One region of the Lysinibacillus sp. G01H genome, then DNA from elsewhere that is predicted to be linked to it. Evidence: predicted binding sites of a transcription regulator. Region 1 holds the regulator's gene; the other holds the start of a gene.
The links. Region 1 encodes LexA, which represses DNA repair genes until DNA is damaged. Its sites were predicted from a motif close to CGAACATATGTTCG; they were not measured.
Positions count from the first base shown of each region.

Region 2: the regulator LexA is predicted to act here: its motif matches at 1,702-1,715, upstream of ruvA (Holliday junction branch migration protein RuvA).

Region 1 covers NZ_CP118397.1:1,269,754-1,276,848, reverse strand. The annotation lists gene PSR12_RS06120 (GNAT family N-acetyltransferase) at 61-594, shown strand; gene PSR12_RS06115 (DJ-1/PfpI family protein) at 596-1,129, shown strand; gene PSR12_RS06110 (helix-turn-helix transcriptional regulator) at 1,408-1,599, shown strand; gene def (peptide deformylase) at 1,592-2,167, shown strand; gene PSR12_RS06100 (YneB family resolvase-like protein) at 2,196-2,861, opposite strand; gene yneA (cell division suppressor protein YneA) at 2,858-3,172, opposite strand; gene lexA (transcriptional repressor LexA) at 3,339-3,956, shown strand; gene PSR12_RS06085 (gamma-glutamyl-gamma-aminobutyrate hydrolase family protein) at 4,062-4,784, opposite strand; gene PSR12_RS06080 (prepilin peptidase) at 4,818-5,570, opposite strand; gene PSR12_RS06075 (hypothetical protein) at 5,636-6,328, opposite strand; gene PSR12_RS06070 (PilN domain-containing protein) at 6,325-6,918, opposite strand; gene pilM (type IV pilus biogenesis protein PilM) at 6,918-7,095, opposite strand, start outside.
Region 2 covers NZ_CP118397.1:3,213,546-3,220,640, forward strand. The annotation lists gene ruvB (Holliday junction branch migration DNA helicase RuvB) at 16-1,020, opposite strand; gene ruvA (Holliday junction branch migration protein RuvA) at 1,039-1,659, opposite strand; gene PSR12_RS16365 (phosphotransferase) at 1,771-2,649, opposite strand; gene PSR12_RS16370 (LysM peptidoglycan-binding domain-containing protein) at 2,639-3,712, opposite strand; gene PSR12_RS16375 (transcription repressor NadR) at 3,854-4,387, shown strand; gene PSR12_RS16380 (thiol-disulfide oxidoreductase DCC family protein) at 4,519-4,911, opposite strand; gene pheA (prephenate dehydratase) at 4,936-5,814, opposite strand; gene PSR12_RS16390 (ACT domain-containing protein) at 5,980-6,435, opposite strand; gene obgE (GTPase ObgE) at 6,460-7,095, opposite strand, start outside.

The sequences.
Region 1 (7,095 bases):
GTTAGAGGTGTATAACTAATAATAAAAGGAAAAATTTGATAGATAATAGGAGGAGCTATCATGAACATCACAACACCTAGACTACTTATTCGAACATTTGAAGCCCAAGATTGGCAGGCTGTTTATAGCTATATGTCCGACAAAACGGTCATGCACTATATGCCAGAGGGTGTGTTGAATGAAGATCAGGTTCAAAATTTCGTAACAGAGAATAGCAACGAGCAAGCAAAACATTTCGCCATTGTTTTACGTGAACAACAGCGAGTCATTGGTCATCTTGTTTTCCACAAATACTTTGGCGACCATACGTATGAAATTGGATGGGTTATGAATCCTGCCTATCATAAACATGGCTATGCTTCTGAAGCTGCTCAGGCCCTATTAGACTATGGCTTTAATAAAATGAAACTTCATCGAATTATTGCCACATGCCAGCCAGAAAATATCGCTTCTTACCGAGTCATGGAAAAAATCGGTATGCGCCAAGAAGGATTTTTCAAAAAATGCATTCCTCATGGAGAGACTTGGTGGGATGAATACTATTACGCTATTTTAGAGGAAGAATGGAACAATCTAAAGGTAAGAGGTGTATGAAATGAAGAAAACTGCGGTGTTATTATACCCACAATTTAGTGAATATGAATTGAGTGTTGCTTTGTCCATATTAATGCAAGGAGGGAAACCCATCGTCACACTAGGATCGAATACCGAACCTATCAGAGGAGAATCTGGTTTAAATTGCATAGCTGATTTACCCGTGAATGAAGTAGAGCTTGACGATATTGATAGTCTACTATTACCAGGCTGTATGGATATTTCAACATTACAACTTGAAGAGAGCTTACTAGATTTCATTCGTCATCTATCTGCAAAAGGAGGATTGCTTGCAAGTATTTCTAGCTCCCCTTACCTATTGGCAAAAGCAGGTGTCTTACAAAACAAAAAATATACAGTAGGGCTACCTTTAGATGGCATGAAGCAGCTAGGGTGCTTTGAGCTTCATAACTATTCAGATGAACTAGTGGTACAAGATGGCAATATCATTACAGCAAAAGGAAGAGGCTTTATTCCTTTCGGTATTTGTTTTGGTCATGCGTTAAAGCTAAAATTTGATGAAAATTGGTATTAAGTGATGATTTAAAACCCAAATGTCCAATTAATCGGGCATTTCATGTTGTTGAAAAAGATGATGTCATTAGTAGAATGAGAACTTTTAACAAGGCTGTAGGGTGATTTCCGTTCCGTCAGTGTGCTACAAGAAAGCAAGCAGCCTGCAACGGAAATCCATCTCTACCCTTCAATTGACTGTTTTGTTTTTCAACACTCATAAATGTCTAATTAGTTGGACATTTCTTGATTCTTATTTTACGATATATCTAATACTTTAGACAAAATGGAGGGATAATTCTGAAGAACATTATCAAAATTTTGAGAAAAAAATTAGGTATAACACAAGCTGCACTTGCAAAAGAATGTGGGGTTGTGAGGCAGACCATTAATAGTATTGAAAATGATAAATATGATCCGACCCTTGAATTAGCTTTTAAGATTGCTAAGGTTCTCAATAGCCGTGTTGATGAGGTGTTTATCTATGACTAAATTTCACCCAGATTATATGATTACAATGAAGGATTTCGTGAAAGAACACTCGGCAATTTTAAGAAAACAAACTCAAGAAGTGGCGATACCAGTGACCAATGAGGACCGAAATACCCTCCTAGCCATGCTACAATATCTGAAAAATAGCCAAAATCCAACTCTAGTAAAAAAATATAAGCTTCGCCCTGGAAGTGGACTCTCTGCTAATCAAATTGGTGTAGATAAACGAATGTTTGCTGTACTCTTTGATGACCAAGAAATGATGCTGATAAACCCTAAAATAATGAGTCATTCCATCAATATGATTTATCTACCCGAGGGAGAAGGCTGTCTCTCTGTAAATCGACCTGTTCCTGGTTTTGTGCCGAGATATGAGAGGATTAAAGTCAAAGCTTACGACATTGATGGACATGAAATCATTGTACAGTTACAGGGCTATGGGGCCATCGTTGTACAACATGAAATCGATCATTTAAATGGCATCATGTTTTATGACCGAATAAATAAAGAGCACCCTTTCCAACTGCCTAAAAATGTTATTATCGAGAGCTTTTCTTCCTCTCAGTAGTTTTTTACAAAAAAAATTAGCAGGAATATTATTTTCCTGCTAATCTTTCTTGGTGCTCTTGGAAACGACGATGGACAGTCGCCTTACTTACCTCAAAGCCTAACCCTCTAAGCGTTATAGAAATTTCTTCAAAGGTAAATCCACGTTTGCGTAGCTTTACAATTTCATCTACAGGTAGATCTTTACGCTCCTGCCCCTGCGGATTACCTCTGTTCGATAAATTATTTTCAGGACGATAGCCGTTTTCTACAGCACGTCGCATACCTCGTCGTATTTTAGCATTATGAATTCTACGCTGATATTCCTCTACAATCGCTAAAATTTCTAGCAGCATCGTGTCCATTTCATTTAATTGAACTGGGCCAGCATCACGCATAGAAAAAACATCCGTTGCTGATTTTTGTAATAAATGCAATACAGCCATTCTTGCATTGCCTCGTCCTAAACGAGTTTCATCTTGTACAAAAAGGGCATTAATGTTTTTATCTTTTATGAAATCAAGCATTTCTAGTAAGCCTGCACGTTCTACATCATAACCACTATGCTGATCTTTAAACACGCCCTTCACCGCATAGCCTTGCTCCTTAGCATAGCGCAGCAACTCTTCCTGTTGACGCTCTAATGAGGAGCTTTGTGTTTCTTTTTCAGTACTTACGCGACAATAGACAACAGCCGACAGTTGATTATTTATCATTGTTCATTTCTCGCAATTTCGATAGTATTGATGGGACTGGCTTGATCACTCACTACAGGAATAACTAGAGATTTTCCCGCTACAATTTTAATATCTGCTAGTTCATTTTCCGTTTTTACAAGCTTTATCCAATCATCAGTACTCATTTTACCACGATATTGCTCCGCTAACGACCACAAGCTATCCCCATGTTCGATTTGGATTTCTGCGTAACTAACTTTTCCTGGATCAGTAATGTAAAGGTATGCTGCAAATAGTAGGCAAGCTCCTAATAAAATTGAGATATGTGTGTTTTTCTTAAACCATGTCATAATCATTACCCCTTTTTGAGAATGTTTGTTCGGAATGTATGTTCTCATAATAAAGCGAACAAACGTTTTTGTCAAACACTTTTCGAACCTATGTTTGCATACATGTTCGCATTCTGTTATACTATCAAATAAGAAGATTGATTTTAGAAAAAAGAGGTGAGCACTCATGAAAAAAGTTTCGAAAAGACAAGAGGACATTTTAGCTTTCATTAAGGAAGAGGTACGAGCTAAGGGATATCCGCCATCAGTACGTGAAATTGGCGAAGCAGTTGGACTTGCTTCCAGTTCAACTGTTCATGGACATTTAGCTCGATTAGAACAAAAAGGCTTTATTCGTCGAGATCCAACAAAGCCACGCGCAATTGAAATTTTAGAGCCTGAAGAATCCATCCAAAAGCAACAGGTGATCCATGTCCCACTTGTCGGGAAGGTTACAGCTGGTTCTCCAATTACAGCAATTGAAAACATTGAAGAATACTTCCCATTACCCGATACGTACGGCACAAGTGAAGATCAATTGTTCATGCTAGAAATTATGGGGGAATCAATGATTGAAGCCGGAATTTTAGATGGAGATTTAGTCATTGTAAAACAAAAGGCAACAGCTAATAACGGGGATATTGTTGTAGCTATGACAGCTGAAGATGAAGCAACTGTAAAACGCTTCTTTAAAGAGAAAAATCATTTCCGTTTACAGCCTGAAAATTCTTCTATGGAACCTATTATTGTCGATCAAGTTTCTATTTTAGGACAAGTTGTAGGTCTTTACAGACGGGTACATTAACTATTAAAACAGGTTTTGAGGATTATGTTCCTTCTAAGAGCATGTATCCTCTTTTTTACGCAAAAAAAGAATCCACAGACGATTGGATTCTTTGTACAATGCCCTCTAAGCTTCCTTCTTAAATTTTAAGCTAACTTCAACAAAGGCTGAAAATAGCTTTTGAGCACTCTCATCTCCTGCTATGGCTAGTTCCTCAGGATGCCACTGAACAGCCAAGCAAAATGGCATTTCCTCATGAACTACAGCTTCGATAATACCGTCATTTGATTTTGCCGCTACTTTTAATTTTTCTGCTAATACATTCACCGCTTGATGATGAAATGAATTCACTGCTATCTTCTCTTGTTCAACGATAGTCGCTAATAAATTGTCAGCAATAATCTGTACAGTGTGGGTAGCTACAGCTCTACCTGATTGCTGCATATGCTGGAGTAATTTAGTGCTAAAATGATCACTATCAATATCCTGATATAAGGTACCACCTAATGCAACATTTAGTATTTGAATCCCTCGACAAATCCCGAAAATAGGCATCTTTCGTTGGAATGCGGCTTCAATTATTGCTAACTCCACTGTATCACGCGCGGGATGAATTTTTCCAAGTTTTAATGAAGGCTCAGCCCCGAACAGAAATGGGTGCACGTCATGACCCCCGGATAATAATAAACCATCTGTAAGGGCTAAAATCTGGGCTGCCTCTTCTTCTACTCCAATTGGAATAATCAGTGGAATTCCACCAGCATCAATAATACTTTTGCTGTAAGCAGCATTTAATCGAGAGGATAAATCATCCTCCACAAAGGCTGTAATACCAATAATCGGTTTCACTTGCTTCCCTCCACATTCTTGAAGATTGAACAATTACCAAAAGCCTAAATACCAATTGATTAATAGATCGCCATAGAAATAAACAATGACTGCGGCCAATGCAATAGATGGCCCAAATGGAATGGGTGTTTTTCTCCCTTGTTTGTTCTTCGATAAAACGGTAATCCCGACAATCATACCAATCACTGCAGCTAAAAAAAGCGTTAATAGTGTATCAATCGTACCCAGAACGAGACCAATTAAAAAGAATAATTTAATATCGCCTCCACCCATGCCACCGTTTGATAGCACAGCAATGATATATAATATGCCAAAACCGACGACAGCACCCACAAGAGAGTCCCACCAAGGTGTTAATGGTGACAGAACTCGTCCAATAGCTAGCAAAGGTAAAAAGAATATTAATACCTTATCAGGAATTAGCATATAGGCCAAATCTGACACAACGATAATAACTAATAAGGAGATAAAAAAGAACGCTACTATCAATTCTATGCCCCAGCCTAGCTGCCAATAAGCAAAGGCAAATAATACACCTGTCATTAATTCTATGAATGGGTAAACCCAAGAAATTTTATTGCCACAACTCCGACATTTTCCTCCTAAAAATACATAGGATAAAACGGGTACTAAATCAAGCACCGTTAGTCGTCTCTGGCATTTCGGACAATGTGAAGGAGGATGTACAATCGATTCCTTCTGTGGTATACGTAAGCCAACTACATTATAAAAAGAGCCAAAGACAAGTCCAAATAAAAAAATAAAGATCGTATAAGCCATTTCCAATTTCATGTCCTCCTAAACCAATAGGCGCCCATACAAATGAAGTATGGGGCGCCTATCAAAAAAGTTTATTGTTGTTCTTCGTAATAGAACGTCGTCACTTGCACTGTTGCCTTTAACGTAAGATCTGCATCTTTCTCAAGCTGTGCCTGCTCTCCTGGCAATTTAAATTCAATCTTATCGGTTTTCATGACACGCTCTAATTGTTCAACCTCCTGTAAAAAGCTTTCAAGAGAATTAAAATCAAGCGCACCCACCTCTAATATAAAAGTAATAAGCTTTAGATTAGTTGGTAAAGAGTCCTCCGAAAGAGATGCAATCGGTGTAGTACTCTCCTTGTTCTGCTGATCACCATTGACCTCTGCTTCAGCCTGCTCCAACATATTGAGATCATTCGATACATCAGAAGGTGTCACAGTGCCGTCCTCACCTTGAACAGTTAAAGACTGTATACGAGTTCCTGTCACCTCTTCAATCTCAGCTAAATCAAGAATAATCTTTTCAACGGCTCTTGTTGCAGGTAGCTTTTGTCTTAAGGCTAATATATTGATTGTAGGCTGTCCCTGCTCCTTGTCTAATTGAGCTAGTTGTTCTTTGACACTAGCTAATTCTTGCTGCACCTGCAACACATTACTCTCTTTTTCATTCACTTCATTCAATTTTGGTGAAAGCAAATAATAATACAGCGCAAATAAAATAGCAGCTATTAGCGCAAGTAACAAGATCATAGATGAATTTTTACTACTCGTTAATTTATTCATGAGCGTCGTCCTCCAGCTAAATACATAAAATCGATTGTCGCTGTAATGGACACTGAATAGCGCGGTACTTCTTTAAATTTTTGTTGGGGTGTTAACTCCCTTTGTTCACCTAGCTCTATATCAAAGTTTGAGACCGTGTTAATTTGAGCGTCTGTAAAATAGCTACTCATTAAAAGCCGCTCCACATATTTCGATATATCTGTCATCGTTTCAAAATCCACTTCAATATTCACCGTATTCTCTCCGAAAACGTAGCTACGTAAATAGGAATGGGTTGGTAATAAAGTTTTCGTTTCATCAATCAACGGTGTTACAGGATATGAAACACCTTGAATAAATGTCACAGACTCTTCCAATGAACCCTGATCGACACTTTGTCGTGCATCTAACTCTTGCTGCAATTGATCAAGCTGTGTAGTTAATGCCTGTTCCTCTGCAGTCAATCGTGACAATTCACTTTTGGATGTAAAAAATAAAAAAAGTAAATAAGCTACAATAAGTCCCACAATGACAATCACCAAGCTGTAAAAAAGCTTGGGGGAGGTTGTTCTTTTTTCAAGTTGTGGTAAGAGGTTTATATCTGGAACCATTAACGAACCTCCTTCAAAGCTAAGCCAAGCAACGTTGAAAATTCTCGCTTAAAGCGAGGAAATGATTTCTCAATCTTTTTCCCATCGACGACTCTTAGCGGTGGTTCTAAATTAGAAGCAAGTAAGTTTCCAATTGATTTCAATAATGGGTTATCGCCAAGCATAATAATTTCATCC
Region 2 (7,095 bases), 1.9 Mb from region 1:
AAATAACTTCCTTCTTTATGTTTGTTGGGGATACTCATATCCAAAATGTTCGTAGGCTAAATGTGTGGCTACTCTTCCTCTCGGGGTACGTTGAATAAGGCCAATTTGCATCAAATAAGGCTCGTAAACATCTTCTATCGTAACCCGTTCCTCACCAATTGATGCAGCAAGAGTATCTAAGCCTACTGGGCCTCCTCGGAATCGCTCAATCATATTGGTTACAAGTTTATGGTCAATATGATCAAGCCCTCTAGGATCTACTTGTAACAGCTCTAGTGCTTGCTGTGCAAGACCCTCCGTAATCATACCATCTCCAAGCACTTGTGCATAATCTCGCACTCGTTTCAATAAACGATTGGCAATTCGAGGTGTTCCACGTGAGCGTCTCGCCATTTCCATTGCTGCTACTTGCTCTATTTCTACCTCAAATAAATGTGCACTTCTCACAACAATTTCAGCAAGTGATTGGTCATCATAATATTCTAGGCGCAGCAACACACCAAAGCGATCTCTTAGAGGAGCAGATAGGGCACCCGCTCTTGTTGTTGCACCTACAAGGGTAAAGGGAGGTAAATCAAGTCGTACAGAACGTGCTTCAGGACCTTTTCCTACCACAATATCTAAGCAGAAGTCTTCCATTGCTGGATATAGTACTTCTTCAATAGCACGGGGCAGGCGATGAATTTCATCAATAAATAAAACGTCTCCAGGCTCTAGTGAACTTAGAATAGCTGCCAAATCTCCTGGACGCTCAATCGCAGGGCCACTTGTCATGCGTACGTTAACATTCATCTCATTTGCGATGACAGCAGCTAGGGTCGTTTTACCAAGTCCTGGAGGTCCATATAACAACACATGATCTAAACTTTCTTGGCGAAGCTTTGCCGCTTCAATGAATATTTGTAAGTTTTCCTTAACTTTATGTTGCCCAATATACTGGGCTAATTTTTGAGGACGTAAAGATAACTCAAACTGCTCATCATAGCTGCCTGCTTCACTTGCCATCATACGTTCAGACATGCACCTTTCCTCCTTTCCTTATTTTAATTTTAGCAGTAGTTGCAATGCTTGTTTCATAAAGGCATCTGTCGTTTCAAGTTTATCGTTATCCTCTAGCTGTGGTTTAATTTTTTCTAGCTCTTTTTCAGAATAGCCAAGTGCCATTAAGGCAAGTAAGGCCTCTTCTAATTCGTGTTTATATGCATTCACACCAAACAAAGGTAACTCATCTTCTGCACTAGGTAACTCCAGTGTATCTAATAATGAACCAAGTTTGCCCTTCAAGTCGAGGATCATTTGACGTGCTGTTTTCTTACCAACTCCAGGGAATTTCACTAAAAACGCTTCATCCTCTCGTTCAATTGCGCTAATAACCTGTTGTGGATTACCTGTAGCTAAAATCGCTAAAGCGCCCTTTGGTCCTATTCCTGAAACTAAAATAAGCTTACGGAATAACTCACGCTGATCTAGATTAGGGAAGCCATATAAAACTTGTGCATCCTCTCGTACATGCAAATGAACATATATCTGTTGTTCAAGGGCAGATGTTCGAAAAGCAAATGGATTGGGCGTATTAAGTTGCCACCCAATCCCCTGTTGTTCCAGCACAATAAATTCAGGTGTAATACGAGTAATTTGTCCTTTTAAATAATCATACATCTATAATCCCTCACAATCATCGTCTTCGATTATAGCATATAGCGAACGAATGCTCGACAAAAAGTAGCGTCGAAACGCCGTTCGCAGACAAAAATGACCGCCAGTTGACGGTCATTTCTTGACAAATCTATCAATATCGTACCACAGTTTTGGCCAATAGGTGAGGGCTCGTTTTGTAAACGGTACTAAATAATCTAAAAATACTAGCTGTTGCTCTAGTGGTAAATCTATAGCAAACAGCCATTCTCGTAATAACTCATTCGGATATTTCAAGCGATGAAGCTTTCTTTTATCCAGTCGTTTCAGCTCAGGTAACTCTGCAAAAATCTTTCCAAGATCATAATCTACAGCAGGTAACACACGATGTAACCATAAAATATACTCGTCATCCGCTTCACCAAGGTGTGCTAAATCAAAATCAATTAAACGTAATTGTCCATCGGAGCACCATAAAAAATTATGATGAACTACATCCCCATGCAATAGCGTAATCTCTTTTTCAGGTGCATCTTCCAATGCAATCAATTGTAATGACTTATCACTATAATGCAGTATTTGATCAATTTCTTCTTTCGTTAAAAATGTTCGAAACTCATTTCTTCTACTTTTAAAGCGCATATGACGCATTTGCCATTTTAAAAGCTGTGAGTAGGTATGCAAGCCTGGCATGCGCTGCCAAGCAATCTTTTTATGTGTATCATGTAAAGCGATTAATAGTCTAAGAGATTCCTTACGATCTTTTTTATGCGCAAAGTTAGCACCGTGGCTTCCTTCTTGCCACATTTGCACAATTAACTGCTCATCATCGCTCTGAACTAATGGTAGGATCAAAGAAGGTTCCATACGTCCTAATTGGCGATGAATGGTTCTTACCTTCTCTGCAATTTCCACTTGCTTTGCACGTTTGACAAAATAATTTTTCGATCGATACTTATATTTCCAAATATTTGGCTTTACTTCTTCTACAATATATGCTTTTTCACCATCGATAAGGCGTCATCCCGCCTGGGAAATAATGCGGTGACATCCAAGGACCTGTTGCTGATGGGCATGGTGGTGGCGGGCAATGACAAGGGTCCATTTGCCAATTTGGCATCATCATTGGTTGTGTGCCACAGCCACAAGATTGACCCATGTTCATATCAGGCATCATCATTGGTTGTGTGCCACAACCACAGGATTGCCCCATGTTCATATCTGGCATCATCATTGGTTGTGTGCCACAACCACAGGATTGCCCCATATTCATATCTGGCATCATATCCATTTGTGGCTTCATTTGGTGATCTTGCGTATGGAAGAATGGTGATGTGGACTCTAAAAAGTCTTCCATTCCACCAACTTTATGATCTGGCATGTCATAGGACATTGGCTGCTGTGGCATCGTATAATGCTCGACCTGCGGCTGCATTGGCATCGGCCACCACATCTGATGATAGATCGGCTGATGGCAACTTGAACAATGTGGTACGGCAGGCATTTGTGGCATGATATGCATTGGTGGATGTGGTGCTGGTTGTGGCATTGGCATTGGCTTCGGTTTAGCTACAGGTGGTGGTGGCGGTGTAGGTGCTGGCGGCGGTGGTGGCTGTATTTGTACAGGTGGTATTGTAACATTTTGCTCCATTTGTGGCATCACCAATTGCTGGTGCCAATTCATTTCCACAGGCTGCGGTACCCACATCGGCTGTTGTGGCATCTGCATTGGCATTGGCATCGGTATTGGTATCGGTATCATTTGTGGTTCTGGCATTGGCATAGGTGGTGGCGGTACAATTGGCGGTGGTGGTGGCATTGGTCGCTGTACCTCTTTTTTAGGACTTTCCTTTGGTGTCTCCTTATGCACTTGTGTTTCCTTTTTCGGCATTTCTTTATGTGAATCTCTATGCGGCTCTTTGTTTATTTTTTCAGGCAATATAATTTCCATGCCTGGAACAATATAATCTGGGTTGGCAAGATGGACATTGAGCCGCTTCAAATCTTCAAACGAAATGCCGTACTCTTTCGCAATCTTCCACAATGTATCTCCCTTTTGAACAATATGAATACGCAATTTTTTCCTCCCTTCCTCTCTACGTATCATATGTTCAATGTTTCATTTGGATACAAAAATTTCAGCAAGTTAGAAAAGCTTCATGGTACACTAATTCATAAGGAATACGGATTCCTTTATTACGAGCAGGGGTGATCTCTTATGAAAAAAATGTTAGGCGAAGAACGCCGACTGCAACTATTAGCGCAATTAAAAAAAAATAAAGGACCTATAACTGGGACAGACTTAGCTAAGTTCGCCAATGTTTCTAGACAAGTAATCGTCAATGATATGACTTTATTAAAGGCAAGAAATGAGCCTATTATTGCTACAAGCCAGGGCTATCTTTATATGCATCAAGAACAAATACAGCAAACCGTTGAACGAACATTCCCTTGCTTGCATACATCAGAGCAGACAGAAGATGAATTAATGACGATTGTAGACTGTGGCGGAACCGTCAAAAATGTCATTGTTGAACATCCGATATATGGTGAACTGACAGCCTCAATCATGGTATCCAACCGCCATGAAGTGAAACAATTTATCGAACGTGTGAATGCAACACAGGCCAATTATTTATCTGCTCTCACTGGTGGCATTCATTTACATGTCATCACAGCACCCTCTGTTGAAGTTTTAACATTAATTGAGCGAGCTTTACAAAAAAAGGGTTACTTAGTGACAGATCAATGAATAGCAAAAGCACCGTCTGAAAATTAATTTCAAACGGTGCTTTCTGTTTTTAAGGCAGGTATTGTGTCGTAAGCACGGGTATTTCTCTTCTCTCCGCAACTATTGCTCCCTTAAAGGCGGCAATTTCCCTATCAGGATAGAAATCTTTGTCGTTGCTCGGGCGTAGGCAATAAGCATTCACTTTTTTTCCCAAACAAACGATAGCGTTGCTTTGCAAATAATCGATATAATGCATTGCGAATAAATGGTGGTACAAGGATGAAGGCATAGAAACAAGGCCACAATCCATCAAATTTACGGCAAATGTTTAACGCAGCGGTAGATTCAACAGACACTTTCCCTTGTTCAATAAGAATTACACTATCTATATTCTTTGGAATATGATATTGAGTGAGGAGCGATTGACCAACCTCGCTTTGCAGCGATGCAAATTGAAAATAGCCCGCTTGATCATGTTTGATGATAAATTGAACAGTGCTATCACAAAAATTACAGACACCATCGAATAAAATAATCCCCCCCATCTTCTTTCCTCCTCCTTCACATTACTATGCTTCGTCTGATGTTACATAAGTAAAATAGGTACCTAGAGATTTTACTTTGCAACCTAGCGCAGCTAATTCTTCCATTGCCCCACGCATCATCGGTTCCTTTTCATCTGCTAATACATCAATCATAAAGAAATAATCACCTAATCCTGTTTTTAATGGACGTGATTCAATTTTACTTAAATTTAGCTGACGCCATGCAAAAACAGAAAGCACCTGATGTAATGCACCTGAACGATCTGTTGGTAAGGTAATCATAAATGTTGTTTTTGCTTGCCCATCTGATAGCTCTTGTGGCAATCGTTTATTTTGCTTAGATAGTACATAGAATCGTGTATGATTAAAATGAAAATCATGGATATTCTGCTCCACTATTTCAAGACCATACTTTTCCGCTGCGGCTGCATTACCAACTGCCGCTATACACTCTTGTGGATTCTCTGATACATATTTCGCTGCTGCTGCAGTTGAAGTTGTTTGATGTAATGGTACATGACTAAAACGATAAAATAAATATTTATGACATTGAGCTAGTGCATGCGGATGAGAAAAAACACCTTCGATTGACTGCCAATCATCCTTCTGCGCTTTATTGACCATTAAATGCTGCTGAATTTTCAGTAATAACTCTCCAGTTACATAAAGTGTTGCCTCATGGAATAAGTAATCTAATGTTAATGATACAGAGCCCTCTAGCGCATTTTCTAGCGGCACGACAGCTAAATCTACCTTTCCCTCTGCAACAGCCTCTATACATTCTGGAATCGTGGCACACGGTACAAGCCACTCATTTGGAAAAGTAGCTTTTGTTGCTAAGTATGTAAATGATGCTTCTGGTCCTAGATAGGCGATTCGATTTTCCCATTGTTGCTTTGTCATTGCATTTACCTCCTTTATGGCACAATAAGGAGCAGTCCCTCGTGATGAATAACGCTTGGGACAGCTCCTTATTTGAGCTTTGTTATCGTATCTTTACCCATTGGGGTTATTCAACACGATGTTTGTCATTTTGTCAAAAATTAAAGGATTGAACACTCTCTGTGTTTATAATGCTCCAGAGCTAATCACTTCCGCTGATTCCACAAAATCTAAGCGTTTTAATTGCTGGATAAGATCATCAAGATCACAGGTCATGCTTGTTACATCTAATGACAATGTAACATTCGCACGTCCCTGAATAGGGATTGTTTGATGAATCGTTAAGACATTACAATGTGTAATTGTCACCGTTTCTAAAAGCTTGGCAAGTGTTCCTTTTCTATCTTGAAGCTGTAAAAAGACTGTTAAAATGCGTTCCTGCACAATTGAATGAAAAGGAAAAACCGCATCACGATATTTGTAAAACGCACTTCGCGATAAATCCACCTGCTTTACCGCATCCCAAATGGAAGATACTGAACCACTTGACAGTAAGTGTTTCGCCTCCAAAGTTTTTTGCATTGCATCCGTTAAAACATCCTCACGAACTAAATAATATCGCTGATTCGCAACATTCTTCATACGCTTCCCCCTAAAACTCATGTCTTAATCGACAAATTCAAATTCAAACTCTTGTAGGCGTACTGTATCGCCATCCTGTGCTCCACGTTCACGCAGAGCCTCGTCCACACCCATTGCACGCAATTGACGAGCAAAACGACGTATACCATCTTCACGGCTAAAGTCCGTCATTTTAAATAAACGCTCAATTGCATAGCCACTAATAATAAATGTACCGTCATCGTCACGAGTGATTTCGAAATCTTCACCTTTCGCCTCATGCTTGTACATGACAGTTGCGTCTGATTGTTCCTCAACTTCATCATACAGTGGGAATTCAGGCGTAACTTCTAAGAGATCCGCAATAGCAAACAACAGTTCTTTTAACCCTTGACGTGAGACAGCAGAAATCGGGAAAATTTGAACGTCTTCCCCTACCTTTTGGCGGAATGCTGTTAAGTTTTCCTCTGCATCAGGCATATCCATTTTATTGGCTACGATAATCTGTGGACGCTCTGTTAAACGAAGATTATATTGTTTTAGCTCTTCATTAATTGTTAAATAATCTTCATATGGATCGCGACCTTCCATTCCTGACATATCAATCACATGGACAATAACGCGTGTACGTTCAATATGTCGTAAAAATTGGTGGCCTAATCCTACCCCTTCATGAGCCCC